DNA from 2 places in the Glutamicibacter nicotianae genome. Region 1 is predicted to be linked to the other one. Evidence: predicted binding sites of a transcription regulator. Region 1 holds the regulator's gene; the other holds the start of a gene.
What was found. The regulator Rex, encoded in region 1, represses fermentation and respiration genes when NADH is low (regulators of the CRP and FNR family bind a similar motif). The targets are predictions, from matches to a motif close to CTTGTGAANNNNTTCACAAG.

Region 1 (15,807 bases):
GGGAAATCAAGCCGATCCAGCCGGTAATGGGCGAACCCGGCATGGGCAGCGAGGACACCGCGCCCTTTCTCTTGCGCAGCATCAGCTGGCATCCGAAAATCGAGGCCCAGGTGAACAGCACACCAATGGATGCGGTGTTCAAGGCAAGGTCGAAAGCGAAGGAATCGCCAAGCCAGATGTTCAGGATGACGCCGGCAAGATAGACCACGCCCACGGTGATGATGCCGGCTGAAGGGACAAATTGCTTGTTCATCTTGGAAAGCCACTGCGGGGCATGCCCTTTGCCGCTCATGGTTCGCAGGATGCGGCCGATGGAGTACAAGCCCGAATTGCAGGAGGACAGCGCGGCGGTAATCACGACCAGGTTCATGACGCTTCCCACCCAGCCCAGGCCCATCTTCTCGAAGACCATGACAAATGGGCTGACCCCGGATTCATACTCGTTCCAGGGCAGCACCATGGCCAACAGGGACACGCTGCCGACATAGAAGACCAGGACGCGGACGACCACGGCGCGGATTGCCGAAGGAACTTCCTTTTCCGGGTGCTCCATCTCGCCGGCGGCAATGCCCACCAGTTCAATGGCGTTGTAGGCGAAGATTACCGAATTCAGGACCAGGATGCTGACGAAGAAGCCGCGCGGGAACATGCCGCCCTCGCCGTTCTCATCGCTGATAAACAGGTTGGCCACCGATGCGGTGTGCTCTCCGACCTGGGCGTTGTTCACCACCATGTAGGTGCCCACGGCCAGGAACAGCAGGATCGCGGCAACCTTGATGCAGGCCGCCCAGAACTCGAACTCCGCGAATGCCTTGGCGCTGAACAGGTTGATGGCCACCGGCAGCAGCAGCGCGCAGAATGCGGACACGGTCACCGGAACAGTCGGGAAGAAGTACTGGAAGTACAGGCCGATGGCGATCAATTCGGCGATGCCGGTCATGATCCAATTCAGCACGTACATCCATCCGCAGACGAAGGCGCCCTTCGGGCCGAAGAGCTCAGCGGCGTAGGAGACGAAGGAGCCGGAGGTCTGGCGGTACATGATCAATTCACCCAGGGCCCGCATCAGCAGGTAGGCCAGCGCGCCGGCCACCAGATAGGACAGCACCAGCGCTGGCCCGGTCGAGGCCAGCCGCCCGCCGGAGCCCATTAACAGCCCCACGCTGATGGCGCCGCCGATCGCGATCATCTGGACGTGGCGGCGGCTCAGGGATTTCTTGTAGCCCTCGGCGCTGATTTCCGGGGCTGCCGGTTGATGCTGGGCAGATGGCATAGATGAACTCCTGGCCTACGGACGCGTTGGATGAATCCGTGCAAAATCGTGAAATGAATCCGGTGAGTCACTGGATGGTCCAAGGCTTCGTGGCGGTAATTCCGCGCGCGACCGCGAGTCGGACCGTGAAGAGTCTGCTCCCCCTTTCTTAGAGTTCGCGAAGAAACCGACTAGCATTCATAGGGTGAGTAGCCTGAATAATTCCGCATTGCCCGAGAAGGTCTCCGATGTCTTCGATCCAACGCGCTGGCGCGTGGTCGAGGGATTCGACTTCACCGACATCACCTACCATCGCCAGGTTGAGCGAGCCGCTGATGGCGGCATCGTGCGCGACTTTCCCACCGTGCGCATCGCCTTCAACCGTCCCGAGGTGCGCAACGCGTTCCGCCCTCACACCGTGGACGAGCTGTATCGCGCCATGGACCACGCCCGGATGTCCAGCGATGTGGCCACCGTGCTGCTGACCGGCAACGGACCATCGGAGAAGGACGGCGGGCACGCCTTCTGCTCCGGCGGCGACCAGCGCATCCGCGGCCGCGACGGCTACCGCTATGCCGAAGGCGAGACCCGCGAGTCCATCGACCCGGCCCGTGCCGGACGCCTGCACATCCTGGAGGTCCAGCGCCTGATGCGCACCATGCCGAAGGTTATCGTGTGCGTCGTCAACGGCTGGGCTGCCGGCGGCGGGCACTCTCTGCACGTTGTCTCGGATTTGACCATCGCCTCCAAGCAGAACGGCAAGTTCAAGCAGACCGATGCCACCGTCGGCTCCTTCGATGCCGGGTACGGTTCGGCTCTGCTCGCCCGCCAGGTCGGGCAGAAGACGGCCCGCGAAATCTTCTTCCTCGCCCGCGAGTACTCGGCCGATGACATGGTCCGCATGGGCGCGGTCAACGAGTCGGTGGATCACGAACGCCTCGAAGAGGTGGCGTTGGAGTATGCAGCCGATATCGCGCGCCAGTCCCCGCAGGCCATCCGCATGCTGAAGTTCGCTTTCAACCTGGCCGACGATGGCCTGTCCGGACAGCAGGTCTTCGCAGGCGAGGCCACCCGCATGGCCTACATGACCGACGAAGCAGTGGAGGGGCGCGACGCGTTCCTGGGCAAGCGCGACCCGGATTGGTCCAGCTACCCCTACTACTTCTAATCGAGCGCGGAGGAACGAGGACCGGATATGGACGCACAACTCGCTGAACTGCTCGCGGCCCTGGCCAAGGCGGCCAATGACGAGGGCCCGGCCGTTGAGGTGCTGCTCGATGAGCGCAGCCCCAGCGGCTGGCGCATCGAGTACTTGACCCCTACGGACCTGCCGGGTTTCGAGCAGCCCATGGCGGTAGTGCGGACCTCCGGTTCCACCGGCCGGGCCAAGCGCACGGTGCTCAGCGTTTCGGCGTTGGCATCCAGCGCGCAGGCCACGGCCGAGTTCCTCGGTTTCGAAGGCCAATGGCTGTTGGCCTTGCCGGTGCACTATGTGGCGGGCCTGAGCGTGCTGACCCGTTCCTTGTTCGCCGGCACCAAGCCAGTGGCCATGGACACCAGGGGCAGCTTCTCGGCCACGGCTTTCACCGAAGCGGCCAATGAAATGGTCGAGTCCCGCCGGATCACCTCGCTGGTGCCGACCCAGCTGGCCCGGCTGCTGGACAACCCGGCTCCGGAAACCCTGCAGGCGTTGAAGCGTTTCGATGCCATCCTCCTGGGCGGGGCCCGAGCCAGCCGGGATCTGCTGACCCGCGCCCGGCATCACGGGCTGAAGATTTTCCAGACCTACGGCTCTTCGGAAACCTCCGGCGGCCTGGTCTACAATGGCACCTCGCTTCCCGGCGTGCTGCTGGCCGAGCACGAGGGGCGAATCTGGGTTTCCGGACCGATGCTGGCCGACGGATACGCCAACGCTCCCGAAGCCACGGCCGAGCACTTCGTTGAACGAGATGGTGCGCGCTGGTATGTCACCGATGATCTGGGCACCGTTGACGGACAGCGCTTGAAGATCATCGGGCGCATCGACGACGTGATCAATTCCGGGGGCATTAAGCTTTCGGCATCGAAGATCGAAGGGCTGCTGGAGGAATTCTTCACGCAGGCAATTGTGGTTCCGGTGCCCGATGCGCAATGGGGCCAAAGCGTGGGACTGGCATATTCGGGCCCGACCAGCACTGCCGATGCCTTTGACGCGGTGCGCCGGACGCTGGGCAAGGAAGCTGTGCCCAAGCACGTGCGCCACTACCCCCGCGGCTTGCCGCAGCTGCCCAACGGCAAGTTCAATCGGCGGCTGCTCATCGAGGAACTGGGCATTCGCGACTAGCCTCAATTCGCCTTGCACGGCTAATCGCGGGAAACTAGAGGGTACGAGTTTTCACTTGCCCTGAAAGGACAGGAAGTGGCCACACTTTCCCAATGGGTTTCCGGTGCGCGCTTGCGCACCTTGCCCATCGTCATTGCCCCGGTCGTCATCGGCACCGCGGCCGCGCTCGGCGAAACCGGAACCATTCACTGGTTCCGTTTCATCTTGGCTCTGCTCGTGGGCCTGCTGCTCCAGGTGGGAGTGAACTACTCCAACGACTACTCGGATGGCATCCGCGGCACCGATGACGAACGTGTCGGCCCGCTGCGCCTGACCGGTTCCAAGCTCACCGAACCGAAGAACGTGCGCAATGCCGCTTTTGGTTGCTTCGGGTTGGCCGCCGTCTTCGGCCTGATCCTGGTCATCCTTTCCTCGGCCTGGCCGCTGCTGCTGGTCGGCGTTGCCGCGATCTTCGCCGCCTGGGGCTACACCGGCGGCAAGAATCCCTATGGCTACCGCGGCCTGGGCGATATCTACGTCTTCATCTTCTTCGGCCTGGTTGCCACGCTGGGCACCACGTTCACCCAGATCAACCAACTGACCATGGCGTCGCTGTGGGGTGCCACCGGCACCGGGCTGATTGGCTGCGCCCTATTGATGGCCAATAACGTGCGCGACATTCCTACCGACAAAGAGGTGGGGAAGATTACCTTGGCGGTACGCCTTGGCGAACACAACGCCCGCCTGAGCTATGTGCTGATGCTGGCGATAGCCATCCTGCTGCCATTGCTGGCCACCGGTGACTTCCCGTGGATGTGGCTGATCCTGGTCACCTTCATTCCTGCGGTAGCGCCATCGCTGCTGATGCTTCGCGAACAGCGGCTTCCCAAACTGGTGCTGGTGCTCAAGCAGACCGGCATTGTGAATATGGTCTACGCGGTACTCTTTGCCTTGGCAATCGCCATCGAGGTCCTAGCCTAGGCTCCAGCAGTGACTGCATAAGACGATGGGCTGGCCGGATCATGCGATCCGGCCAGCCCATCTCGTTAATTGCCGTGCCGGCCAGGGTGGTTGGCTGGGCCATGCAGTTCTCGATTGACCTGCGTAGCGGGAACTACTCGGCGTGAGGCGTCTGCTTGCGCTGCGATTCGTCGAATTCATCCTCGACAGCTTCGTCGTCCAGCTGCTTCTTGGTCTTGTTGGCCGAGGTCTTGTTGAAGGCATTGCGGATATCTTCGTTCGCCCGTAGACGAAGTTTGTTGAAGAAAAGGTAGGCCACCGCGAAGGCCACGATGAGGCCAATAATTCCGGAAACGAAGATTGGCCACCTCAGACCCCACCAGAGGCCCAGAAAAACGGCAAGGAATACGCCTAGGCGGATAACGGTATATTTCACGAACTGCATAGTCTCAAGTCTACCGATGAACCTGTGAACAGGATTATCACTAGAATGGAAGCATGGTCCGCATTTTAATTTTCGCCGCAGTGGTTTCGGTTGCTTTGACGATCTACACCCTGATCGAATGCGCTCGTGCAGAACGCAGCCGCATACGTTCATTGCCTAAGCCTGCGTGGTTCGCGGTCATCATCCTGCTACCGCTCGTCGGAGCCGGTTTGTGGTTCCTCCTGGGGCGCCCTGCAGCATCTCATGATGCCCCGGCGCAGAAGTCCATGGCTCCGGACGATGACGAGGATTTCCTGCGCCAGCTGGAGATCTGGCGCCGCCAGCAGCAGCGTGAAGCCGACCTGAAGGCGCGTGAGCAAGACCTCACCAAACGCGAGGAAGCGCAGAAGGCCGACGACGCGAAACCAGCCAAGCCGGAGGCCAAGGAGCCAAAGCCCAGCGCGGAGCACAAGAACAACCCAGAAGGCTCAGACAGCGCCTCGCCTGACTCCGAATAGCCCTCTCGACCTGCCGGGGTTCCCGGCAACCAGCCCAGCACGCCTAGCCAGCGCAGCTGGGCTTTATCTGTGCCCTGGAGCCCCGGGGCAACCGTGTGGCAGGACTAGCCCCGGACCGCTTCTCCGGGCTCCGGACGGGCTCAATGGGCCACTTGCAGGCTACTTGCGCCTAGCTGGACACGGCGCCCTGCACTGCGCGGTTAAAACGCTGCGAGCGGCCTCCCCTGAAAGGGAAACCGCTCGCAGTGCCGATTTCTTTTGGGTCTAGACTCCGGCGTAGGAGTGCAGGCCGTTGAAGAAGATGTTCACGATGGTGAAATTGAAGACCACAGACAGGAAGCCGATGATCGACAACCAGGCCGAGCGCGGACCCGTCCAGCCGCCGGTGGCGCGTGCGTGAAGGTAGCCTGCGTAGACCACCCAGATCACGAAGGACCAGACTTCCTTTGGATCCCAACCCCAGTAGCGGCCCCAGGCGGCTTCGGCCCAGATGGCTCCGGCGATCACGGTGAAGGTCCACATCACGAAGGCGATGGTGTTAATGCGGTAGGCGAAGTTCTCCAGCGCACCGGCGCCCGGCACCACGCGCATGAAGGGCAGCTTGTCCTTCTGGCCCGCGGCCAGGCGGTTCATGCGGGCGTGCTGGATCAGCTGCAGCACGTTCATGGCGAAGCTGATGGCGAACAGTGCCGAAGCCAGCACGGCGATGGAAACGTGGATGACGATCCATGGCGACTGCAAAGCGGGAACGAGGTGGCCCACCGGGGTGGGGAAGCCAATGGTGGCACCGCACAGCATCAACGTCACCAGGCCGGAGATGAAGGATCCCATGAAGCGCAGGTCCTTGAAGATCAGCACCAGCAGGTACACCAGGGCCACCAGGAAAGCACCGGTCGACAGGAACTCGTACATGTTGCCCCACGGCACGCGGTGTGCTGCCAGTGCGCGGGAAACCACTGCGCCGCCGTGCAGGACCGCTGCCAGCCACATCAGCACCACGGCGATGCGGGCCATCGGACGCTTGGACGACAGCTGGGTGTATTCCATCTTGTCGGTCACGATGTGCTCGCCGACGTTATCGGCACGCTCAGCGGCACCCCTGCGGGCACGGGCCTTGGTGCCCACCGCGGCGCTGCCGGCGCTGACCAGCAGTTCCTCGTCGCGCTTGAGCGCCTGGGAATCCATTTCGCTGATGGACTTGTTGGTTTTTGCCAGGTCCAAGGCGAAAATGATGAAGACGACCCCATAGACCATGGCGGCCAGCAGCATGAACAGCTGGCTGTATTCACCCAGCGTTTCATTGATAGGCGCTAATGCCCCTGCGTTATCCATTTACGGCTCCTTGGTTCTGCTCCTGGCTTGCCAATGGCCAAGCCTTGTCAAAGATCTTTTGTAGTTCTGCGGCTTCGCGTTCCAGACGCGGATCCTCGCCACGTGCCAGCAATGCGTATTCGATCCTACGCTTGCCGTCCTCATTCTTCAGCTTCACCCAAACGCGGCGACGCGGGGTGAACAGCGAGATCGACAAGCCGATCAAGGCCAGAGCCGAGGAGATGCCGATCGGCAGCTTGCCCGGGTCGTGGTTCACATCCAACGCGACATAGCGCTTGAGATCGTCAAACGTGATCGAGCCCTTGCCGTCGGGCAGCTCGTAGGTTTGCCCGGCTTCGAGAATGATGCCGCCGGCATCCAGATCACGGCTGTTCAGCGGCTCCATCTTGTCGGTGTCCAGCACGAACACGTTCTGCGGGTTGCCGTCATCCAGTCCGAGATCGCCGAAGTACGAGTTCAGGTGCAGCTGCGGGTTGATGGCATTGGGGTCGCCGGAAATGCCGAAGCCGTTCTCGTCCACCAGCGCGGTGGGCAGCAGGAAGCCCTGGAAGCCCAGCTGCGAAGGTTCCGCGTCCGGCACCTTCAGCACGAACATGGAGGTGTAGACCGAGTCCTGCGGGATGGAGACCGCCGGGCCGGAGTAGGCGACGTTTCCGTTGCCGTCCTTGACGGTAATCACCGGGGCGTAGCCGTTGCCCACCAGGTAGACGCCGGCGCCCTTGATGCGCAGCGGGTGGTTGACCTTCAGCTCCTGCTTCACAGGCTCCGCGTCTGCCGATTCGCGCACCTGCACGTGGGCGGTGAAGTCCAGCGGCTGGCCGAAGTGGGATTCGGATTCGCGGTCGAAGACGATATCGAACTTGTCCAGGGTCACCGCGTAGCCCGGGAGGTTATCGGCGTTGAAGTTCGTGCCAGGCGTGAAGGAATCATAGGCGACCAGCGAGTTCACGAAGGTTTCACCTTCGACGACGACGCGCTGTCCGTCGTAGCCCAGGGAGCCGCCGATCGCCGCGGAAGCAAGGACACCCACCAGCGAGATGTGGAAGAGCAGGTTGCCTATTTCGCGGGTGTACCCGCGCTCGGCGGCCACCGAGGCACCGGTGGCATCCTCGCGGCGCTCGACGCGGTAGCCGCGCTTCTTCAGGATCCTGAACGCATCATCGATGACCTGCTGGTCATCGGGCGTATCGGCTTCGCCTTCAAGAATTTCATGCGTGCTGTACTGGGGCAGGCGGTCCAGGCGCGCCGGGGTCCGCGGTGGCGGGGTGCGCAAGGCCTTGGCGTGCTTCTTCACACGAGGGAGGATGCAGCCGATCAGCGAGATGAACAGCAGGATGTAGATCGCGGAGAACCACACCGAGGAGTACACGTCGAACATCTGGAAGCGGTCCAGCCAGAGGCCGGCGGTGGTGTGCTGCTCCAGGTACTGGGCGACAGATTCGGGGTTGGCATCGCGCTGCGGGAAAATCGAGCCCGGCACCGCAGCGACAGCGAGCAGCAGCAGCAGGAACAGTGCTGTGGGCATCGATGTCAGCTGGGTCCAGATCCAGCGCATGGAACCCACGAATCCCAAGGCAGGCGCGTCGCTGGTTCCCTTGGACTTCCGTTGTTGTTTCGCCATTAAATTGGCAACCTCACTTCATTGGCAAACCAGTTTTGCAGTTCTGCTACCCATGTTCCCCAGAGCCCTGTCACCATGACCAGGCCCAAGGCGATGAGCAGTCCCCCGCCCAAACGCATGATCAGTACTTGGTGCTTGCGGAAGAACGCCAGCGCCTGCATGCCGCGCTGCAGACCCATTGCGATCAGGATGAAGGGCAGGCCCAACCCGAGGCAATAGAACACGGTCAGCAGGGTTCCGCGGCCCACGTTCGCGTCCACTCCGGTGGACATGATCAATACCGCGCTCAACGTCGGGCCGATGCACGGCGCCCATCCCAACCCGAAGGTCAAGCCCAGCACCGGGGCGCCCCACAAGCCGGCAGGCGGTTTCTTATGGATCTTGCGGTCCCGCTGCATCCAGGAGAATCCGCCCATGAAGACGATGCCCATGAAGACCACGACCAACCCCAACGCCTGGGTGACCCAGGAGCCGTTGAACCTCAGCCATGCGGACGCCTGGCTGAAGAGCACGCCGGCGGCAATGAAGACCACAGAGAATCCCAGGACAAAGAGCAGCACCCCGGAGACGACCCGGCCGCGGCGGTGGTCCTTCAAATCTGCGCCGGTCAATCCAGTGACGTAGCCGAGATAGCCCGGCACAAGCGGAAGGACGCAAGGCGAGAGGAAGGAGACCAATCCAGCCAGCAGGGCCACGGGTGCGGCCAGGAGCAACGACCCGTCCAGGACGATGTCGGCAAAGGGATTAGAGGTCACTGCTCAGCTCACAACTCTTCGGTCAGAGCGGTGCTGATCAACGATTTGAGAGTACCCGGCTCCACCGCACCGATCACGCGGGCACGGACACGTCCCTTGCGGTCCAGCACCAGCGTGGATGGAACAGCCTGCAGCGGCACGTACTTGGTCATCGCCAGCTGGATCGCCCCGTCAGTGTCCTGCACGGACTCGTAGGGAATGTCGAAGGTGCGTTCAAAGGCCTTCGCGGCTTCGGCTTCGTCGCGTACGTTGATGCCGATGAATTCGACCTTCTCGCCGAACTCTTCGGCAATTTCCTTCAGATCCGGCGCTTCGATGCGGCACGGTGCACAGGCGGCATACCAGAAGTTCATGACGACCGGCTTGCCCTGCCACTGCGTGAAATCGATGTCCGTGCCATGGTACGTGGTGGCCTTGATGGCCACCGGTTCGCTGCGCTTGGAGACTTCGTATTCTTCCACTGCACCGTCGCCGGCAATGTAGTTCTTGCCGTCGCCGCTGTTCGCTTGCGCGGTCAGCGCATCTTCCTTGCCGCTGCAGGCAGCCAGCGGCACCACGGCGGCGGCAACCATCAGCGAACGCAGCATAGTACGGCGGCTCAACGGGCGAGGATTAGGCACGGGATCAGTCATTTTGCTTTAGGCTCCTGGGATATTCGCCGCGCCGACAAGCAGCTCGGGGCACGGTTCTGTGTAACGCACGGAGACCAATTCGTCTCCCTCAAAATCAAAGCTTGTGATGGATGCCAGCGTGCACTCTCGCTGGCGTGGATCGTGCCACAGACGCTTCTTCTCGGCGGCTCGGCGCGTCACCCAGATCGGCAACTGATGGCTGACGATGATGACCTCGGAGCCTTCGCCGTGTTCGGCGACCGCAGCCTTGCGATGCTCGTCCATGGCCTGGCGCATACGGGCTACTTGTTCGACGTAGGCTTCGCCCCATGAAGGCTTCAGCGGGTTGACCAGCAGCGGCCAATACTTCGGCTGGCGCAGGTGCTCGGCGACCTTGGACAGGCCTTCGAGCTTGTTGCCCGCTTCGATCACCCGCTCGTCGGTGTGGATCTGCAGGTCCAAGGCCTTGGAAGTCGGTGCGGCCGTCTGCTGGGCACGCAATAGCGGAGAAGCTACCAACCGGACCACGTTGCCGCCGTCTGCCTGGCGCTTGGCAAAATATTCGCCTGCCCCATCGGCCATCTGGAATCCCAGGTCCGAGAGCCCGAAGCCAGGGATCCTGCCGTAGAGCATACGGTCAGGGTTGAAAACTTCCCCATGGCGCAACAAATGGACAGTCGATAAAAGCATGTTTCCAGTCTCTCAAATAATCGGTGCGAATTAGCCATATTGTGGCCACCATCAACTATTCACAGGACACGCATTGGAATCCCATATGCAAAAACCATCCTTTCGGAGGGGTTGCTCACAATCACCTGCCACTACGCTTGGTAAATAAGATAGTTCGACCCAGAAGGATGCATGATGAGCGACTACGATCCTAACCAGCCGGGACGGCCCTACAACCCGAACACTTCGGGCCAGGGTCCATCGCAGAACCCTTACGGCGAAAACCCCTATGGCCAGCAGCCCTCCCCATATGGCCAAAACCCATACGGCCAGAATCCGATTCCCTACGGGCAGCCGCAGGCTCCGGGCTACGACCAGTATGGCCAGCAGGGAGGCTACGCTGGCGTGCAGCCGCCGACCGAGCGTCCGCGGACCTTGGCTATCGCCTTCGGCTTGATCATGCTCGCCGGCATTTTCAGCGCCCTGGCCAGCTGGTTGATGGCCAGCTCCAACATGATGGCGAACATGATTGGCCAGCAGTGGTCCTTGGTCCAAGAAGAGTTCCAGAAGCAGATGCAGAGCACCCCTGGCATGGAGCAGGATCCGATGGTCGAGCAGATGATGGCCAGCCCTGAAGCGTTCATGTCCCAGGTCAATTCCATGATGTCGAGTTTCGTGATTGTCGGCATGATCATCACCTTGGGCCTGTATTTCCTGGTGGGCTTCTTCGTTGGCCGCGGCGTCGGCGCCATGCGCATTATTGCCACGATCCTCGCTGCGATTTCGCTGCTGAACCTGGTGACGACTGTTCCAATGATCAGCATGTTCGCCGACACCCAAGCCGGAATCATCAACGCCGTCTACGTTGTGGGCATCTTGCTGGGCGTCGCCGGCGTGGTCTTCTCCTGGCTGCGCCCGTCTTCGCAATACATTGCGCAGCGCCGCCAGGCCCGTCTCGCGGGCTTCCGCTAAACCCGCGGCCTTGCACCTTCGCTAGGCCCCGCAAGAACAATCAAGGCGTAGCCGCGTCATCCCATCGGAGGATGGTGCGGCTGCGCCGTTCTGTTTGCCGGGGTTTCAGCGTTGGACGGCGAGGTAGGCAAGGATCTGCAATTCGGTGGACAGGTCGACGCGCCGCAGATTCATTCCCGCTGGTACGCGCAGCGGCTTCGGTGCGAAGGAGAGCACCGAGCGGACCGATAGCTCGGCCAGTTCATAGACCAGATCCTGCGCTGCTTCTCCGGGAACGGCAAGGACAGCAATGTTGATTTCCTCGCGTTCCACAACAGCGGCCAAGTTCGCGATGGCTTCCACCTGCAATTCGCCAACTGCGCTGCCCACTAAAGCTGGGTCGACATCCATGATCGCCTTTACGTTGAAGCCACGAGTGCTGAACCCTGCATAGCCGCTGAGCGCGCGGCCGAGGTTGCCTGCGCCGAGGATGGCCACACGCCAGTCCTGGTTCAAGCCGAGGGTGCGGCTGATATGTTCTGCCAGCTCGCGGACCACATAGCCCACTCCGCGGGTTCCGTAGGATCCCAGCCAGGATAGGTCCTTGCGCAAGATGGAGGGGTTAACGCCAGCTTCCTTGGCCAGCACTCCGGAACTGGTGCGTTCCAGGCCTTGGGCTTCCAGAGCGTTCAGCGCGCGCAGGTATTGCGTCAGTCGAGCCAGGGTAGCCTCAGGCAGTACCCGGGCTTCAAGCTCTGACATCTTCGTTCTCCCGCACTTTTCGGTGCCCTGGACGAGCACAACGCATATTCATGATTTTCGCAGCGCCTAGCTGCGCAGCAGCCGTTCGAGACGCTGTGCGTCGATGTGCCAGAAGTCGCGGACAGCTCCGTCGATGAGCAGCACCGGCACTTCTTCGTGGTGCTTTGCCAGCAGTTCAGGGTGCTGGTCGATATCGAGTTCCGAAAACTCCATATTCAACCGTCCAGTCACCTCGGCCACGGTTGCGCGTGCCGCGTGGCACAGGTGGCAGCCTTCTCGAACCAATAGCTGGATCTGATGCAAAGTACTCACCTGCCTATAATCTCACGAGCCGTAACCACGCTTAAACTTGGCGATGAAATAAACTGGATCAAATGCCTTCCATCGATCCTCACCCCAGCCCGAATTCCGCCCTGGCTCCGGAAACGGTCGCCGCTTTTTTCGATGTCGACAACACCCTTGTGCGCGGTGCGTCGCTGTATCTGCTGGCGCGGAAGCTGCATGAGCGCCGTTTCTTCCAGTTCCGCGAAATCCTCTGGTTCGCCCTCAAGCAGCTGCGCTTCGCCGCCCGCGGCGAGCACCTCGGGGACATCCACCAGATCCGCGACCGCGCGTTGATGATGGTCCGCGGGATCCCAGTATCCGAGATCGAGAAAATCGGCAACGAGATCTATGACGAATACATCGAACCCAAACTGTGGACCGGAACGGTAGCCATTGCCCGCCAGCATCGGACGGTGGGGCGTGAAGTCTGGCTGGTCACTGCCACTCCCCTGGAAGTGGCGAACGTCATCTCGGATCGCCTGGACCTGACCGGCGCATTGGGCACCGTAGTGGCCAGCGAAGACGGTTTCTACACCGGAGCGCTGGCCAGCCCGATCCTGCATGCAGCAGAAAAGGCCCAGGCTGTGCGCTCCTTGGCGAAGGCTCGCGGAATCTCGCTATCGAAGTCCTGGGCTTACTCGGATTCTTACAATGATGTTCCCCTGCTTGAAGCCGTGGGCCATCCGGTATGCATTAATCCCGATGCACGCCTGCGCGCCTACGCCAAGCGCCGCGGCTGGCAGGTCTATGACTTCCGCACCGGCCAGCGGGCCGCGAAACTGGGCCTGAAGGCCGCTGGCGTCCTTGGGGCGCTCTGGGCTGCCCGACGTTCATTCCTGCGCCGTTCCGGCTCTTAGTCGGGCATTGAGCGGTTTTGGATAAAGCAATCGCCACCGTTCAGCAGTTTCACTGTGAAGCGGTGGCGATGATTGCCAAACGGCAAATGCTCAGAAGCAGATTTACTTCTTGTTGCGACGCTGGTGGCGGGTCTTGCGAAGCAATTTGCGGTGCTTCTTCTTCGACATACGCTTGCGGCGCTTCTTGATAACAGAGCCCATAGTGGTTCCTCACAAACTAAATAAATGCGTCAACCCTAAACGCCTGCTTGAGCGCGAGCACAAGGACAAGGTTGACCGGACGTTAAACGTTCCTTAACAGATTACCCGCTTTTCGGCCATGCTCTGACCATCGCGCGGACTATCGACCGTAGGAACCGGTACCGTGCTGCGGATCAATGGCCGCGGCATTCAGATATGATTCCACGGCGTTTTCCGGAACGCGATAGGAGCGACCGAACTGAACAGCTGGCAGATCACCGGCGTGGATCAGCCGATAAACGGTCATTTTGGAAACACGCATCATGTCGGCAACTTCGGCCACAGTCATGAATCGGGCTCCGGCAAAATTCTGTTTATCCGTCATGCGGGATATTCTCCTGACGCTGATCTCTAATTCGTCGCGTTATTTTAGCGAAGATGAACTTACACGACTTTGGATCAACATCGGCGGTTCAGGTTCACGTTCGCTTTGTACTAGTCTAATCGCACTTTTGTAACTTTTGCATCACGAAACACACCGGCGACCGTCTGAATCACATATTTCGATGCCAGAACGAGATAATCCGCGTGGATTCACCGGGGTTCCGATGTATCCACGCGGATTGCAACAGACTGAATTACTAGATGACGCCCTGTGCGAGCATGGCGTCAGCGACCTTCACGAAGCCTGCGATGTTGGCACCGGCAACGTAGTTGCCTGGCATGCCGTACTCGTCGGCAGTGGCTGCGCAGCTGTCGTGGATGCCGACCATGATTTCAGTCAGGCGTCGCTCGGTGTGCTCGAAGGTCCATGCATCGCGGCTGGCGTTCTGCTGCATCTCCAGGGCCGAGGTGGCAACACCGCCAGCGTTGGCAGCCTTGCCCGGGCCGAAGAGCACTCCGGCATCCTGGAAGATCGACGTTGCCTCAGCGGTGGTAGGCATGTTGGCGCCTTCGGCGACGGCGATGGTGCCAGCGGCGACCATCTTCTTCGCAGCCTCGGCACCCAACTCGTTCTGGGTTGCGCAAGGCAGCGCCACGGTGCCTTCAACGTCCCAGACGCTGCCGCCTGCGACGTACTTGACCTTCTTGCTGCCACGGCGTTCGGCGTACTCGGAGATGCGGCCGCGCTCGACTTCCTTGATCTGGCGCAGCAGATCCAGGTCGATGCCGCCTTCGTCAACGATGAAGCCGGCCGAATCGGAAGCGGTGACTACCTTGGCTCCCAGTGCCTGCGCCTTCTCGATGGCGTGGATTGCCACGTTGCCCGAACCGGAAACGACCACGCGCTGGCCATCGAAGGTCTGGCCGCGGGTCTTGAGCATTTCTTCGGTGAAGATCACTGCGCCGTAGCCGGTGGCCTCCGGGCGAACCAGGGAACCGCCCCAGCTCAAGCCCTTGCCGGTCAGCACGCCGGACTCGTAGCGGTTGGTGATGCGCTTGTACTGGCCGAAGAGGTAGCCGATCTCGCGGCCACCCACGCCGATATCGCCTGCCGGCACGTCGGTGTACTCGCCAATGTGTCGGTAGAGCTCGGTCATGAAGGACTGGCAGAAGCGCATGACTTCGCCATCGGACTTGCCGCGGGGGTCGAAGTCCGAGCCGCCCTTGCCGCCGCCGATTGGCATGCCTGTCAGGGAGTTCTTGAAGATCTGCTCGAACCCCAGGAACTTGACGATGCCAAGGTAGACCGATGGGTGGAAGCGCAGACCGCCCTTGTATGGGCCTAGTGCCGAGTTGAATTCAACGCGGAAGCCACGGTTGATCTGCACGCGTCCGTCGTCGTCAACCCATGGCACGCGGAAGATGATCTGGCGTTCAGGTTCGCACAAACGCTGCAGGATTGCGGCTTCAGCGTATTCAGGGTGCTTGACCGATACGGCTTCAAGGCTCTCGAATACTTCTGTGACGGCCTGATGGAATTCTGCTTCGCCGGGATTGCGGCGGAAGACTTCGTCGCGAATCGTCGCTAAGTGCTTGTCCAAGTTCTTCTCCTCATCACTTGGGGCAGGCACAGGCGCACAAGGGGCCTCATAGCCGGCGTCACTGCCCCGCACACGAGAATGCCACGCTGTGCATTCTGAACAAAATTTTCTTGTTATAAAACAGGATTGCGCGCGTAACTTAAAAGATTGACCATTTTGCCCGGTTGCAACGTCGAAGACTGGACAACGCCTAGCGGCGGCGCCCGAACCGAGGAAGTTTCTCGAAGAACTCCTGCGCACGTCCCGTAACTTGTTCCAAACCTTGGCCCACGCGGCGGCCGATCTGCTGGGCAGTCGGATTCGA
Region 2 (15,807 bases), 890 kb from region 1:
CAGTGTCGGTTGCCAGGCAGCCGCCTACCGGGCGGTCTTGAAGTCCAGATACCGCTGATGCAGCGCCGCACCGAGTTGATCGGTCGGCGCTGCTTCTGCATTCCAGAGCCTTGCCGCCCTGCCTTGTTCAAGCCAGAAGGGCAGGAACATGCCATTCTTTCCCGGCAGGATCTGCTGGGACATCTGCGCTTCGGCTGCCAGCGTCCGATCAGCATAGCCCAGGTAGTACTCGTCAAAGGGGCCCAGCAGGCGCAGCGGCAACCGGGTGAGCTGCGGCGATTCAAGCTCGCGGTGGGCCAGGCTTCCGGCAATGACCCAATAGTCTTCTCCTCGCTCATCGTTGCCTGCGCTGACCAGCACGTCGCCGAGGGCTTGGGCAGCGGTTCTCATGGCAGTAAGCGTCTGCCCCGCATACCAGGCTGCGTCGCGGATGGTGGCTGGCCCATGGGAGCTGAGATAGCGGCGCAATATTTCCGCCAGCGGATCCGCCGGTTCTCGGTGCTGTGCAATCCGTTCATCGACGAGCACGAAGTCCTGGGCGGTGAGCTTCGCATCATCCGGTATGGGCCCCAGGCAGATCAAACCGTCCAGGGCAAGGACCTGCAGCAGGTGCAAGCCGCGTTGCTTGTCCGTCTCGATTCCGTGCCGGTTCAGCACGTTGAAGAGCTCGGTTCGGCTGGCCTGTCTGGACTCCTGCAAAAGCGAGCTGATGACGCCGGCGGTCAGGTCAATGACCTGCGCGTCGATCTGCAGTCCGCGCAGGCGTGCGGCTGCTGAGCGCAGGGTGCGTTCACGGCTTGAGCGTACCAGCCACCGGAGATCCTCGGCGACGCAGATGTGCAGCGTGCCCCGCATGGTCCACGACCGGACCAGCTGGCCGCCGGTGAACAGCTCGTCGACCCGCTGGCGCGATTCTTGGGCTGTCGAGCGCTGGGCCAGCCCGTAGCGTCCTGCAGCGAAGTCCTGGGACTGGAAGGCGAGCAAGTGCTCTGAGGCTTGCAGCGTGGATTCTGCCGGTTCCAGCAGAAGCTGGCTGGCCATGCGTGCTGCCAGTACCCTGGTCCTGTCCATCGGTCCACCTCGATCCATTCCCGATGGCGTAGAGCCTAGCAGCCCGGCGCAGCGGATGCGCCTCCGGATCCGCAGCCGCCATGCCTCGCCTTGATGTGCAGATGGTCGTTGACGTAAGACTGCCGCAGCAGCGGGCGACGCCTCACTTCAGCGGGGCGCGAATCCATTCGGCGAGCGCCTGCCTGAGCAGGGAGCAGTTGGCGGCGGTGTCGAAGGAGGTTACCAGATGTGAATCGCCTAGCCGGTGCATGCAGTACCCGGCCCACGGCACCACGGTGAGATCCGTCAGCCCGCGCTCCCAGGCGGCGACCAGCACCGGCTGGACCTCCGTGCTGCGCAGCACCGGTTCTGGATTCAATCCCAACCACGGATCGAACATCTGTTCCCATTGCTCGAACGCGATGAGGTCGATCCCCTCGTCGCCGTACTGCTGGGTCCAGAAATCATTGCCGGTGGCTGGACCGGTTGCCGCGGTAGTTGCCGCCAGCCCAGGGATACGATGGGCACCCCGAGCCTTTCCCGCCCACGCGTTCGACCAGGTCTGGATCCACCGTTGCTCCCACAGGTCCCGGTCGGCTTCGTCCGGCAGGGCCGAGGATCCCGTCTCGGGAACCGGGCTGAGCTGGGGCAGCGCGAGATCTTCGGCCAGGCCCCAGGCCTGCCGGATGAACAACAGCATCCGGATTGGCTGCGCGTGATCATCCATGGACAGCGACATGTCCGCGGGCCACCCGCCGTGGTTCAGGGCCGGATTCGTTGATCGCATCATGCCCCGAGCCTTGCACAGGGCACTTCCTCTGGCAATAGGTTCTGAGCGCAGGAAACAGGATAGCGACCCCCCGGGAATACTGGACCCCCGTCCGGTCCTGCCCACGACGCGGAAAAGCGTGCATCAGGAAAACCCGGCAAGACCGTTCCTATCGCAGGCCCAGAACCCAAGAAGGGACCATCCCAACGCGCAATGCGTCGGGATGGCCCCTTCAGCTGAAACCCTTGAGGTCCTAGACGGTGACGGCTTCTGCCTTCACTGCAGGCACTGCAGCTGGGTGGGTGCCGGCCATGGTTTCGATGACGCGGACTACCTGGCAGGAGTAGCCGAATTCGTTGTCGTACCAAACGTAGACGACAGCGTTCTTGCCGGACACGATGGTGGCCAGGCCGTCAACGATGCCAGCGCGGCGCGAGCCGACGAAGTCGGTGGAAACAACCTCAGGCGAATCGATGTAGTCGATCTGCTTGTGCAGGTTCGAGGTCAGCGAGGTTTCGCGCAGGTAGGCGTTCAGCTCTTCCTTGGTGGTCTCGTTCTCAAGGTTGAGGTTCAAGATCGCCATGGAGACATCCGGGGTTGGAACGCGGATGGCGTTGCCGGTCAGCTTGCCTTCGAACTCCGGCAAGGCCTTGGCAACAGCCTTGGCGGCACCGGTTTCGGTGATCACCATGTTCAGCGCTGCCGAGCGGCCGCGGCGCTCGCCCTTGTGGAAGTTGTCGATCAGGTTCTGGTCGTTGGTGAACGAGTGAACGGTCTCGACGTGCCCGTGGGTAACGCCGAACTTCTCGTTCAGCGCCTTCAGCACAGGGGTGATGGCGTTGGTGGTGCACGATGCAGCGGTGACAATCTTGTCTTCTGCGGTGATCCACGAATCGTTGATGCCGTGAACGATGTTCTTCAGATCGCCCTTGCCGGGTGCGGTCAGCAGGACACGGGAAACGCCCTTGGCCTGCAGGTGCTGGGACAGGCCGGCCTCATCGCGCCAGCGGCCGGTGTTGTCAACGACGATGGCGTTGTCGATGCCGTGCTCGGTGTAGTCAATGGTGGTCGGGTCATTCGAGTAGATGACCTTGATCAGGGTGCCGTTGGCGAGGATGGTGCTGTTTTCCTCGTCAACGGTGATCGAGCCGTCGAAGCGGCCGTGCACCGAGTCGCGGCGCAGCAGCGAGGCGCGCTTGACCAAGTCGTTCTCCGCGCCCTTGCGGACTACGATGGCGCGCAGGCGCAGGCCGTAGCCGCCGCGCTCGATGAGGATGCGGGCCAGCAGGCGGCCGATGCGGCCGAAGCCGTACAGCACGACATCCTGCGGTTCTGCGTCGGTTGCGCCAGCCTGGCCAACCTTCTCGCCCAATTCATCAGCCAGGAAGGCGTTCAGATCAGCGGAACCGGACTCCTTGAACTTCTTGTTCATACGGCCGAGATCAACGGAGACCGAGCCGACATTCAGGGACTCGATGGCATCGAGGATCGCCTTGGTGTCGTTCAGGTCGAGCTCTTCGCCATCGATGCGGCGCACGACGCGGTGGGCCTTGATGATGTCGATGGCGGACTGGTTGATCAGCTTGCGGCCGTAGACGGAGGTCACCACATTGTTCCTGCGGTACAGACGTCCGATCAGTGGAATCATGGCCTCGGCGAGCTCTTCGCGCCCGCTCCATTCTTGCTGGGCAACGACAGACTGCTGGGTCACAGAAAATCCTTCCAATTCAGCCGACTCGCAGATCCATGAAGTCGGTTGGCACCGTGGGAAGCACCATTGCTTTTGCGGTGGCACGAGGTAACAGGATCATCCTCGTAAGTACATGATCCATTCTAGACCGTGCGCTGAAAAAGCGCGGATCGGGAACTGTGAATCATCTCACGAGCAGGCAAGGGCCGGGCGATGCGATCAGGAATGAAGGGCTGGATGCAGCCATGGGATTAATGAATGGGATGGCCGATACGCCGGGTTTTGTCGCGCCGAAGCGGGACGGTCATCTATCTACGACTGCCGTTGCCGGCAGCCTCTAGCGGTCCACCCGACTGCATGGGGCGAACAGCCCTCATAACGCAGTCTGTCTGACCTTGCTCCGAGTGGGGTTTACCTAGCCACCCCAATCACTTGGGGTGCTGGTGGTCTCTTACACCACCGTTTCACCCTTACCAGGAAAACCTGGCGGTCTATTTTCTGTGGCACTAGCCTGCGGGTTACCCCGAGTGGGCGTTACCCACCACCCTGTTCTGTGGAGCCCGGACGTTCCTCGGGACAATTGCTTGCCACGCGACCGTCTGGCCATCCCATTCACTACCAGTCTAATCGGTTCAGGACAGCCTTCGGACCACTTTCGAACACTGGATCGCTCACAGCCGGAGTCGCCACGGCGGGGACATGGCCGGCGCACAGCAGCAGGTGGACTCCGATAAGCTGGAGAGCGTGCTTATCTTGTTGCCGCCTTCCGAAGGCAAAACCGCCCACGTCGAAGGAGCTCCCTTCGAAATCGAAGATCTCTCTTTTCCGGAGCTCTCCGCAGAACGCCGCCTCGTGCTCGATGCCCTGGCAGAAGTATCAGCAAGGGAAGATGCCATGGACCTGCTGGGCGTCGGAGCTTCGCTGGCCAATGAGGTAGCACGGAATATCAACCTGCACACCGAGCCAGCAGCCCAGGCGCACGATATCTACTCGGGGGTGCTCTTTGAAGCCCTGGACTACGCGAACCTGGATGAAGCCGCGCGACGGCGCGCCGACGAATCCGTCATCGTGATCTCCGCGCTATGGGGCGCCGTGCGATTTGGCGATCGCATTCCGCCGTACCGCTTGTCCATGTCGGTCAAGCTCGAACCGCTGGGCAAGCTGGCCACCTGGTGGAAAAAGTGGCTGGCCCCGGTTCTCGATGAGGCGGCCGGCAGCCAGCTGATCGTTGACGCCCGGTCGAGCACCTACGCAGCCGCCTACAAGCCAGCCAATGGCAACACCGTTGCGGTCAATGTGTTCCAGATGCGCAACGGAACGCCGAAAGTGGTCTCGCATTTCGCCAAGCACACCCGGGGCGAGGTCGCACGCTTCCTGGTCGAGCAGCCGGTCGACCCGAAGAATCCTGGAGAATTGCTCGACCTTGTCCAGACCAAGTGGGAAGCTTCCCTAGTTGAAGACAAGAAGGGCCTGGCCCTGAACATCCTGCTGCCAGAAGACCACCAGTTCACCACCGTGAGGCACGCCGCCTGAGCTCGTTGCGACAGCGAATGATGCCGTGCCGGCCGGGCAATCACGCCAGGCCTGCACGGCATCATCACTGCGCTGCAACCAGTTCGACTTCGAACCCGGCCGCATCCTCCAAATAGGCCGCGTAGTGCTGCGCTCCCCCTGCATAAGGGTGCAGTTGCGCGAACATGAGGGCGAAACCGTGATCCAGCGCTTCGGCCGCCAACGTGTCGACGTCCTGCCTGGTGCCGGCACGGAACGCCAAATGGTTCAGCCCGGGAGCACGCCGATCATGCCGTTGCTTCTTCGCATCCGGTCCTGATTCCAGAACGATATAGAACTCTGCGCAGGAATAGCTGATGCCGTTGGTCCATTGCGACTTGACCGTGTAGCCAAGACGGGTCAGCAGCCAGCCCAGGGATGCCGTGCTGGCTGCCAAGTCCTCCACCCAAATCTCTACGTGGTGCAGCATGCCAGGCTCCGGCTAGGGTGTGAGGACAAAGTCCCAAGGATCGGAATTCACCTGGGATACCTCGATTTCCACCGCATGCCCCAGATCGTTCAGCACATTGCCCAAGGCGCGGGCACCGGCCGAGAGCCAGACCCATTCCGAAGCGAAGTGGGAAACGTCGATCAGGTAAGGGAAGCCGCCATTGGCAGCTTCGCGCGCTTCGCTTGCCGGGTGATGGCGCAGGTCGGCGGTTACGTACACATCGGCCTGGTGCGAGCGCACCGCATCGAACAGGGAATCGCCGGCGCCGCCGCACAGGGCAACCTTCCGGATGATTCCGTTGCGTTCTCCGGCGACGCGCACTCCGCCGGCGACGGCCGGCAGCACGGTGTAGACGCGTTCCGCGAAATCGTCGAGTTTCATCGGCTTCTCCAAGAAGCCGACCCGGCCCAGGCCTTCCTCGGGCAGCCCGTCCTTGGACTCCACCAACGGCACGCAGTCCTTCAACCCAAAGGCATCGGCCAGCGCGTCGTTGACGCCCCCGATGGCACTGTCGGCATTGGTGTGCGCGGTCAGCAACGCGGTACCGGATTCAATCAGGCGGTGGATGGCCTCACCCTTGAATGTCGTGCCGGCAACCTGGGTGACTCCGCGCAACAGCAGCGGGTGGTGAGTGATCAGCAGATCGGCCCCACGCTCGATTGCGTCCTCGATCACCTCCAGCGTTGGATCAACAGCCATCACGATCTTGGAAATCTGCTGGCCGGTTCGCCCGGTGACCAGCCCAACGGCATCCCAATCCTCGGCCAACGACTTTGGCCAAAGTTCCTCGGCGGCTTCAAGGACGTTACCCAGGGTGGTCTGCGCAGCCGAGGCGTCCTCCACCGGCTGCTCTGGCTTTGCTTCGGTAACGGGCTTGAGCGTCGAGGCCTCCGGGGAAACGTTGCTCTTCCCCAGGTCTTGCGAGTTATTTGCCTTGCTCTGCATACCAACCAGACTACGCGGTGCAAATGAGGATGGAACAGAATGCAACGCCGCAACGTTGTGAACTGTGTGAGTATTCTCAGCCTTCAGTCACCTCATCAATTCACTCCGACCCTGGAAGTCCAGGACACCAAGTTGAGCACCTTCGTGCTAGCTGGCGGTTGCTTCTGGTGCTTGGATGCCGTGTACCAGCGAACGCGTGGCGTCTACGCGGTGATTTCCGGATACATCGGCGGCCATACCAAGGATCCGAACTACCGCGAGGTTTGCACCGGCACCACCGGCCATGCCGAAGGTGTCGCGGTGATTTTCGATCCGCAAGTGGTTCCGGCCGACGTCATCCTGGACATGTTCTTCACCGTGCACGACCCGACCACGCTGAACCGCCAAGGCTACGATGTGGGAACCCAGTACCGCTCGGCGATGTTTCCGCTCGACGATGCGCAGCGCGAGCTTTTCGAAGCCGCCATCGACAAGTTCTCGCGCGTATACCCCAATCCGATCGTCACCACGCTGGAAGAGTCGAAAGATTTCTATCCTGCCGAGCAAATTCACCAGGATTATTACTCCGAAAACCAAGGAGTCGGATATTGCCGGGTGATTATCGATCCAAAGATCGCAAAGGTCAGGAAATATTACGCTCAATGGCTAAACGAAGCCTAGTCGCGCTTTAGGCCTATTAGGGTTAGTTGTGAACCCGATGGGTGTCCGGCGGATACGCCAGATTCCAGCAGTTATTTCGCCGCAACTATCTGCGGCTGCATAGAGTCACGTAAGGATTGCATACAAGATGGGCAAGATCTACAACAACGTCACCGAAGTCGTCGGCAACACCCCGCTGGTGAGCCTGAACCGCGTCGGCGAGGGCCTGCCAGGCAACATCGCCGTGAAGCTGGAATTCTTCAACCCGGCCAACTCCGTCAAGGACCGCATCGGAGTGGCCATCGTCGATGCAGCCGAGGCATCGGGCGCGTTGAAGCCAGGTGGCACCATCGTCGAGGGCACATCCGGCAACACCGGCATCGCGCTGGCCATGGTTGGCGCGGCTCGCGGCTACAAGGTCGTATTGACCATGCCTGAGACCATGTCCACCGAACGCCGCGTCATGCTGCGCGCTTTCGGTGCCGAGATCGTGCTGACCCCGGGCGCCGATGGCATGCGCGGCGCCGTGGAAAAGGCCAAGGAGATCGTTGCGACCACCGATAACGCCATCTGGGCGCAGCAGTTCGCCAACACCGCTAACCCGCAGGTGCACGCAGACACCACTGGTCCGGAAATCTGGGCAGATACCGAAGGCAAGGTCGATATCTTGGTAGCGGGCATCGGTACCGGTGGAACGATCACCGGCGCAGGCCGCTACCTGAAGGAAAAGAACCCGAACCTGAAGATCGTGGCAGTGGAGCCGAAGGATTCCCCAATCCTCAATGGCGGAAAGCCGGGCCCGCACAAGATCCAGGGTTTGGGCGCGAACTTCATCCCCGAGGTACTCAATACCGAGCTGTACGACGAAGTCCTGGATGCCAGCATCGAGGATTCGGTGTCGACCGCTCGCGCGCTGGGCGTCAAGGAAGGCATCCTCGGCGGCATCTCCGCTGGTGCAGCTGTATGGGGCGCCGTGCAGGTCGCCGCACGCGAGGAAAATGCAGGCAAGCAGATCGTTGCGATCATCCCCGACTTCGGTGAGCGCTACATCTCCACGCTGCTCTTCGACGACATCCGCGGCTAAGCAGATTCGCAGTAGCAGAATAAATCGGCGTGAGCCACCGTTGGGTCTATAGAGAGACCTTTATCGGTGCAGCTCGCGCCGATTTGCTGTGTGACATCTGCGGATTGTCCCGCAGCGAACCGCAACCATTAAGGTAGTATTCATGAGTTTTATCTCCCGCCTGCGTGAGGATTTGGCTAACGCACGCCAGCATGATCCGGCAGCGCGAAGCGATCCGGAAAACTTCTTCGTGTATTCCGGGCTGCACGCCATCTGGATGCACCGGCTGGCCCACAAGATGTGGCAGAACCCGGCGCTGAAATGGCCAGCGCGTTTGCTATCCCAGGCGAACCGCGCACTGACCGGCATCGAGATCCATCCCGGCGCGACCATCGGCCGCCGCTTCTTCATCGACCACGGCATGGGCATCGTCATCGGCGAGACCGCCGAAATCGGCGACGACGTGATGCTGTACCACGGGGTGACCCTCGGCGGCCGATCGCTGGCCAAGGTCAAGCGCCACCCGACCATCGGGGACCGCGTGGTCATCGGCGCCGGAGCCAAGGTCCTGGGCCCGATCGTGATCGGTGCCGACTCGGCAATTGGCGCGAACGCCGTCGTCGTCAAGGATGCACCGGCAGGGTCGATCGTCACCGGAATCCCTGCGCAGAACCGTCCGCGCCGGCCCGAGGAGCACAAGCCGGCGGTGGACCCGGCCGAGTACATCGACCCGGCCATGTGGATCTAGGACTTCTGCTTCCACTGCAGCGATAAACCCGCCCAGCGTCCGAGCCGTTCCGGTTCGGCCGCTGGGCGGGTTTCTTCGTGGGCCGGCTTGCTTGCCGGCAGAACAAAGCATCGATGCCCGGTACCTGCGAGTCTGGTACCGGGCATCGATGCTTATGCTTGCGTGGCAAGCGGGTTAGGCCAGCTTGTGCTCCCCCGATTCGGTGCCATCTGCCAGTTCAACGATTTCGTCCTCGGGATCCTGCGGCTGGGTGCCGAGCTTGCCTCGAGTCAGCTTGTGCATGATCATGGCCAACGCTCCGTCACCGGTCACGTTGGTTGCGGTGCCGAAGCTATCCAGTGCAATGTAGGCCGCGAACATCAGGCCGACCTCGACCTCGCCGAAGCCGAGCATCTGGGAGAGCAGGCCAGCAGCGGCCGCAATAGCGCCGCCGGGCACGCCCGGGGCGGCGATCATCATGACGCCCAGCATCAGGATGAATGGCAAGTATACGCCGAAGGATACGTCGCCGCCGGTCAGCAGGAGCACTGCGATGGAGAAGCAGGTGATCTTGACCATCGAGCCGGACAGGTGGATCGTGGCGCACAGCGGGATCACGAAGCCTGCCACGGCGTCGGCCACGCCATTCTTCTTGGCCGATTCCAGGGTCACCGGAATGGTTGCGGCCGAAGACGAGGTGCCCAATGCGGTGAAGTAGGCATTGCGCATGCCCCACAGGGCGGCCAGCGGGTTGCGCTTGTTCATCGCGCCAGCGATCGTGTACTGCGCCAGCAGGACCACCAGGGTGAGCACGAAGGAAATCACTGCAACGAAGAGGAACTTCTGGACCACGACGACGGCGTCACCGGCGGCGGACAGGTCCAGGAAGATGCCGAAGATGAACAGCGGCAGCGCCGGAACGATCACGCGGCGGATGACCATTTCGATGATGCTGCGGAATTCCACCGCACCACGGAAGAGCACGGTGGAACGGAAGGCAGTGAGCCCCAGGCCCAGCATGAATGCCAGCACCAGTGCGGTCATCACACCCATCAACGGAGTCAGCACGATTTCAGTTGCGGAATCTCCCGCCTCGCCGACCAGGGACAAGTACGGCTCGAAACCAGATCCTTCGCCTGCACCAACTTCTTCGACGCCGCCGCCGGACAGCGACTTGGTGAACAGCCAGCGGCTGACGAAGTAGGCAAGCAGGCCTGCGGCCAAGGTCGAGGCGTACGCAATGACTGCGGTGATGCCCAACCACTTGCCGGCGCCCTTGCCAAGCTCAGCGATTGCCGGTGCGACCAAGCCGAAGATGATCAAAGGTACGATGAAGCCAAGGAATCCGGAGAAGATCGAGTTGTAGGTCAGGAATACGCTTCCCAGCCAGACCGGCATGACCGGGCCAAGCAGGATGCCCAGCACGATGGCAACGAGCACCCAGCCAAGCAGTGGGATAGATTTCAGCAGCTTCATGAAAGTCCTTAAATACGGTTAGGGATCGGAGCACCCTGCGCGACGGCCACAGGTGTGTCGTGGCGCACGCCTCAATCATGATAGGCGTAATTTCTATTACACCGAAATCCTGTGATTAGCTTAAGTGTTACGGAAATTCGCGCTTCTGCCGAATAATTCCCGCCAGAAATCGCAAGGACTCCCATTGGATTCGATTGCTGGGGTATCGACCGTTCCCTAGATGAATATTCAGCGATTCAGCGGATGAGGGCGTCTGGCCACAATTAAGCGGTATGGCGCTAGTGTGACGCCGTGGACTACTCGAAGCTTGCTTCAACCACGCCTTGTTCATGGCCCTGGCCGACAACCTGGTTTCGCACCCGCAGGTTCAGCACAGTCCCGTCATCGGCATTTTCATAGCTCACGAACACCGACCCTGCTCCGGCGTCGCTGCTGGTTTGCGACCAATTTGGTCCACCTGCCGCCGAATGCCCTGTCAGGGATGCGACCACTTGGGCGGTGGCCAACTGCTTCATTTGGGCTTCGTTCCCATTGCCCCAGGCAACGACCAGCGCGTCGGCATACTCGGTGGCGTTTGACGGCAGCTTGCCCAGCTCCTGTCCCCCGATCGTTTCCGTTTGCTCCGATTCCTCATCGGCCGGCGTGCTTGAAGCTGCCGGCTCTGTCGGCTCGGACGAGGATTCGCTCGGGGATGCGGTTGCGGAGGAGGTTTGCGTCGGGCTGACTCCAGGATCCGTGGGCGATTCGCTAGGTGCGCCGCCGGAGGTGCTGCCGCAACCGGCGAGCGCGAGGCAGCCGGCCAGTGCTGCGGCCGAGCTGAGCTTGAGTAGTTTCCGAGGTGCATCCGGCATGGCATTCTCCGCTCTCGACGAGGAATCGCTGATTCCCTGATAATTCGATCCTCCACCGGAAGGGGCAGCAATTGCAAGCAGGCAGGCCCGGGCGAGGTGCTGATGTGCTCATTTGTCAGTAGGCTTGGGACATGAGCCAGCACCCTGCCGATAGCCATGACACGATCCGAGTACGCCAAGCACGGGAAAACAACCTGCGGGGCGTCGACGTCGATATTCCCAAACGCCGCATCACCGCCTTTACCGGCGTATCGGGTTCAGGCAAGTCCTCGCTGGTGTTCGGCACAATTGCCGCCGAGTCCCAGCGGCTGATCAATGAAACGTACACGACCTTCATCCAGAGCTTCATGCCGTCGATGCCCCGGCCTGACGTGGAGGTGCTGGAGAATCTGTCTACGGCCATAGTGGTCGACCAGGAACGCATGGGCGCGAATTCGCGTTCTACCGTGGGCACGGCAACCGATGCCTATTCGCTTCTGCGCGTGCTGTATTCGCGGTACTCCACCCCGAGCGCCGGCGGCGCGGGCGCGTATTCGTTTAATCTCGGCCAGGGGGCGTGCCCGGTATGCGAGGGTTTCGGCACCGAGGCGAGCATCGACCTTGATGAACTGCTGGATTGGGACAAGACCCTGAACGAGGGAGCCATCAAGGCGCCCAACTTCGCCCCGGGCGCGTGGCTGTGGCAGACGCTGACCGCCGGCACGCAGCCGGACCTGGACGTGAAGCTCAGGGACATGCCCAAGGCCATGCTGGACCGCATGCTCTATGAGGAAGCGGGCAAGGTCAAGCTCAACGGCGCGAACATGAGCTACTCCGGCTTGATCACCCGCATCAAGTCCAATTACATCCATTCGGGCAGGGAAATCAAGCAAGCCCATATCCGCGAGTGGATCGAGCGGATCTCCACGACCGCCCCTTGCTCCGCCTGCGACGGTTCCAGGCTGGGACCGGCGGCCCGCGAGTCAAAGATCAATTCCCTGGGAATCGCGGACATGACGGCAATGCAGGTGTCCGAGCTGCTCGACGCACTGGATCAGATCCAGATTCAGGATGCGTCACCGCTGATCACCAATTTGAAGGCCGTGCTCGAATCCATGGTGGATCTGGGCCTGGGATACCTTTCGCTTGACCGCCCGGCTGGCACGCTCTCCGGCGGCGAAGCCCAGCGCGTGAAGATGATTCGGCATCTTGGATCGGCGCTCAGCGATGTCACCTATGTCTTCGACGAGCCCACCGTGGGGTTGCATCCCCATGACATCCAGCGGATGAACAGGTTGCTGGCCGGCCTGCGCGACAAGGGCAATACCGTGCTGGTGGTGGAGCACAAGCCAGAGGTCATCGGCATTGCCGACCACGTCATCGACCTGGGTCCGGGCGCCGGCACCCACGGCGGCACCATTTGCTACAGCGGAGCCGTGGATGGCCTGCTCGCCAGCGATACTCTCACCGGGAAGCATTTCACGACGCGTGCCGCCCTCAATACGACCCCGCGAAAGGCCACTGGCGCGATGGAAGTGCGTGGCGCCTCCCTGCATAACCTGAAGAATCTTTCCGTGGATATTCCCACCGGCGTGATGTGCGCGATCACCGGCGTCGCGGGTTCGGGCAAGTCCACGCTGATCCACTCGACGATCGCCAAGCGCGAGGATGTTGCCGTGGTGGACCAAACGGCGATCCGCGGATCGCGGCGTTCGAACCCCGCCACCTACACCGGGATCATGGATCCGATCCGTGCCGCCTTTGCGAAGGCCAACGGCGTGAAGCCGGCCTTGTTCAGCGCCAATTCGGCCGGCGCCTGTCCTGCCTGCAACGGTGTCGGCTACACCTACACGGATTTGGCCTCCATGGCCGGGGTCGCCCTGCCGTGCGAGCAGTGCGGAGGCAAGCGGTATACAGCTGAAGTGCTGGAATACACCCTGGACGGCTTGAACATCGCCGAAGTCCTGGACTTGAGCATGGAAGAAGCCTTGGAGCAGCTGAAGGTGCCCAAGGCCAAGGCCATGCTGGAACGGCTGAACCAGGTGGGCTTGGGCTACCTGAAACTGGGCCAGCGGCTGAATACGCTCTCCGGCGGCGAACGGCAGCGCATCAAGCTGGCCATCAACCTCGGGCAAGGCGCCGGCACCTACGTCCTTGATGAGCCAACCACCGGGTTGCATATTGCCGATGTGCAGAACCTGCTGCGGCTGCTCGACGAGATGGTCGACGAAGGCAATACCGTCATTGCCATCGAGCATCACCTGGCAGTCGTCGCGCACAGCGACTGGGTCATCGACCTGGGCCCCGGAGCAGGCCACGAAGGCGGAAGCATCGTCTTCGAAGGGACCCCTGCAGATCTTGCCGCCTCGGGCACGCTGACCGGCGAACACCTCGCCGCCTACGTCAGGGGATAGGCGTGGCGCAGAAACTCAGGAAACCTCTGCCGGCTGACGCGCCGGAGTTGGCCCGGCTGCATGTCGAGTGCTGGAAGGAAACCTACACGCATCTGCTGCCTGACGGGTTCTTCGACTCCGCGCATGATGAGCAACGCCTGGGCATGTGGACCAGGGTGCTGGATGACCCGAATCCGCTGTTCCGGATCTGCGTCGCGGAGAACGAGGACAGGAAGCTTGTCGGCTTCGCACTTTCGGCTCCGCCCACGGGAAATACCGAGGGCCTGCGCGAAGACGTGGCTCGGCAGCTGTACAACCTGTATGTGCTGCAGGCCTTCCATGGGGATGGCACTGGGCAAGCGCTGCTGGATGCAGTGCTGGGCGACGAGCCGGCCGTGCTCTGGGTGGCTGCCCAGAATCCGCGGGCCATCAGGTTCTATGAACGCAACGGCTTCGACTTCGACGGAGCCACCGAGGTTGACCCGGCCGCCCCGGAAATCACCGACGCGAGGATGCTGCGGTAGCTAGCCGCCGGCAAGAATCTCCAGGATGTCCGGGTCCGTTGGGGTGCCCAGTTTCGCATCGATCTTCGAGACCAACTGCGCTTGGCGACGCAGCGTGTCGTATTCGGCATGCGAATCAGTGTCCTTCCGAATTCCCATGGAGTCTCGCGCATGGAACTTGTCCAGTGCCAGCTCCTTGACCACATCGCGAATCAACGCCAAGTCCTCGGGCTGCACCGCCCAGCTATCTTGATGCTCGCGCATCCAGGATCTGCGCTGCGCGTCGTCCAGGCCTTCGGGCGGCTGGCCTGCGCCCTGAAGATGCTCGAGCATCGACGTGCCGACATTCTGCTCGACGATGTCCTGGGACAAACACCGGTCAATGGCGTATTGGACGCGTAGCCACCATTGACCGGCGGTATCCACTTTCGAGCGCAGCCGCAGCGTTCGCATGGCCAGGACTACGCCTGCGCCCGCGATGATTACTGTTAGCAGCGGGACGAGCGCGAGCACGATTCCCAGCCCAGTGCCCCAGCCGCCACCATATCCGTTCATGCTCCGATCCTAGATTGGGCTTCGGACCGGAGCAATCGTCACGTGGCCGAGGCTAGATGCGCACGAGCATCTTGCCGGTGTTCGCTCCGCGCATCATGCCCAGGAAGGCGTCCACGGTATTCTCGATGCCGTCAACAATTGTCTCGTCGTAGGCGATCTTGCCTTCGGAGAACCACTGGCCCATGCGCTCGCCGAATTCCGGGGCGAGATCAAGGTAGCTAGAGAGGGTGAACCCCTGCAGCTTCAGCCCGCGGGTGATCAGGTTGGACATGTTCTGCGGACCCGGAGCCGGCTCGGTGGTGTTGTAGCTGGCGATGGCGCCGCACAGGGCTGCGCGTCCGCCATCGTTGAAAGCTGCCAGCGCGGCTTCGAGGTGATCCCCGCCGACGTTGTCGAAAAAGACGTCGATGCCTTCCGGTGCTGCGGCGGCCAGCTGGCCGCGCACGTCGCCATCCTTGTAGTTGAAGGCTGCGTCGTAGCCGTACTTGCTGGTCAGCAGTTCAATCTTCTCGGCGCTGCCGGCCGAACCGATGACGCGCTTGGCTCCCATGAGCTTGGCGATCTGCCCGGCAGCAGTGCCCACTGCCCCTGCGGCACCGGAGACGAAGACGGTCTCCCCTTCTGCAAGATTTGCGATAGCGCTCAGGCCCACGTAGGCGGTCAACCCGGTCATGCCCAGGATGTGCAGACGAAGAGATGACGATACCCCAGGCAGATCAGGCACCGGCTTGAAGCTGGACGAATCGGCTTGCACGGTGTCCGACCAGCCCAGCTGATGCTGGACCAAGGTGCCTGCCGGGAATGCCGCGTCAGCGGTCTCGACCACGCGGCCAATCGCTCCGCCGAGGATCTGCTCGCCGATCTGAAACGGAGGAATGTAGGAGCGGGTGTCGTTCATGCGTCCGCGCATGTAAGGGTCCACCGAAATGAACTCGTTGCGCACCCGGATTTCCCCGGTTTTCAGTTCCGGCAGCTCAACGGTCTGCACGGTGAAGTTCTCGTGGGTCGGCCAGCCGGAGGGGCGGGAGGCGAGCAGGATCTGCGTGCTGGTTGCTTTGGTCATGGTTACCAGTTCTTTCAAGTCTCGGTAGCGTGTGGAATTCTTCGTGTCGTACTAGTTGCCCAGCACGAGCCCAAGGATCAGCAGGACGATGGCCAGAAATGG

Region 2: the regulator Rex is predicted to act here: its motif matches at 3,686-3,705, upstream of JOE62_RS09060 (glyceraldehyde-3-phosphate dehydrogenase).

Annotation. Positions count from the first base shown of each region.
Region 1 is NZ_JAFBCH010000001.1:2,771,507-2,787,313, forward strand. It holds gene JOE62_RS13230 (amino acid permease) at 1-1,273, opposite strand, end outside; gene JOE62_RS13235 (1,4-dihydroxy-2-naphthoyl-CoA synthase) at 1,458-2,420, shown strand; gene JOE62_RS13240 (AMP-binding protein) at 2,448-3,575, shown strand; gene JOE62_RS13245 (1,4-dihydroxy-2-naphthoate polyprenyltransferase) at 3,651-4,535, shown strand; gene JOE62_RS13250 (DUF4229 domain-containing protein) at 4,669-4,959, opposite strand; gene JOE62_RS13255 (PLD nuclease N-terminal domain-containing protein) at 5,013-5,456, shown strand; gene ccsB (c-type cytochrome biogenesis protein CcsB) at 5,721-6,788, opposite strand; gene resB (cytochrome c biogenesis protein ResB) at 6,781-8,409, opposite strand; gene JOE62_RS13270 (cytochrome c biogenesis CcdA family protein) at 8,409-9,164, opposite strand; gene JOE62_RS13275 (TlpA family protein disulfide reductase) at 9,173-9,796, opposite strand; gene JOE62_RS13280 (histidine phosphatase family protein) at 9,803-10,465, opposite strand; gene JOE62_RS13285 (AI-2E family transporter) at 10,640-11,416, shown strand; gene JOE62_RS13290 (redox-sensing transcriptional repressor Rex) at 11,522-12,196, opposite strand; gene JOE62_RS13295 (glutaredoxin family protein) at 12,224-12,469, opposite strand; gene JOE62_RS13300 (HAD family hydrolase) at 12,532-13,338, shown strand; gene JOE62_RS13305 (30S ribosomal protein bS22) at 13,441-13,539, opposite strand; gene JOE62_RS13310 (helix-turn-helix domain-containing protein) at 13,679-13,903, opposite strand; gene gdhA (NADP-specific glutamate dehydrogenase) at 14,160-15,503, opposite strand; gene JOE62_RS13320 (ArsR/SmtB family transcription factor) at 15,694-15,807, opposite strand, start outside.
Region 2 is NZ_JAFBCH010000001.1:1,878,532-1,894,338, reverse strand. It holds gene JOE62_RS09070 (winged helix DNA-binding domain-containing protein) at 25-1,071, opposite strand; gene JOE62_RS09065 (hypothetical protein) at 1,214-1,840, opposite strand; gene JOE62_RS09060 (glyceraldehyde-3-phosphate dehydrogenase) at 2,073-3,530, opposite strand; RNA gene rnpB (RNase P RNA component class A) at 3,765-4,120, opposite strand; gene JOE62_RS09050 (peroxide stress protein YaaA) at 4,254-5,042, shown strand; gene JOE62_RS09045 (VOC family protein) at 5,107-5,490, opposite strand; gene JOE62_RS09040 (Nif3-like dinuclear metal center hexameric protein) at 5,503-6,456, opposite strand; gene msrA (peptide-methionine (S)-S-oxide reductase MsrA) at 6,589-7,116, shown strand; gene cysK (cysteine synthase A) at 7,244-8,179, shown strand; gene epsC (serine O-acetyltransferase EpsC) at 8,322-8,906, shown strand; gene JOE62_RS09020 (dicarboxylate/amino acid:cation symporter) at 9,081-10,361, opposite strand; gene JOE62_RS09015 (hypothetical protein) at 10,658-11,212, opposite strand; gene JOE62_RS09010 (ATP-binding cassette domain-containing protein) at 11,344-13,605, shown strand; gene JOE62_RS09005 (GNAT family N-acetyltransferase) at 13,608-14,108, shown strand; gene JOE62_RS09000 (hypothetical protein) at 14,109-14,642, opposite strand; gene JOE62_RS08995 (NADP-dependent oxidoreductase) at 14,695-15,705, opposite strand; gene JOE62_RS08990 (DUF1304 domain-containing protein) at 15,757-15,807, opposite strand, start outside.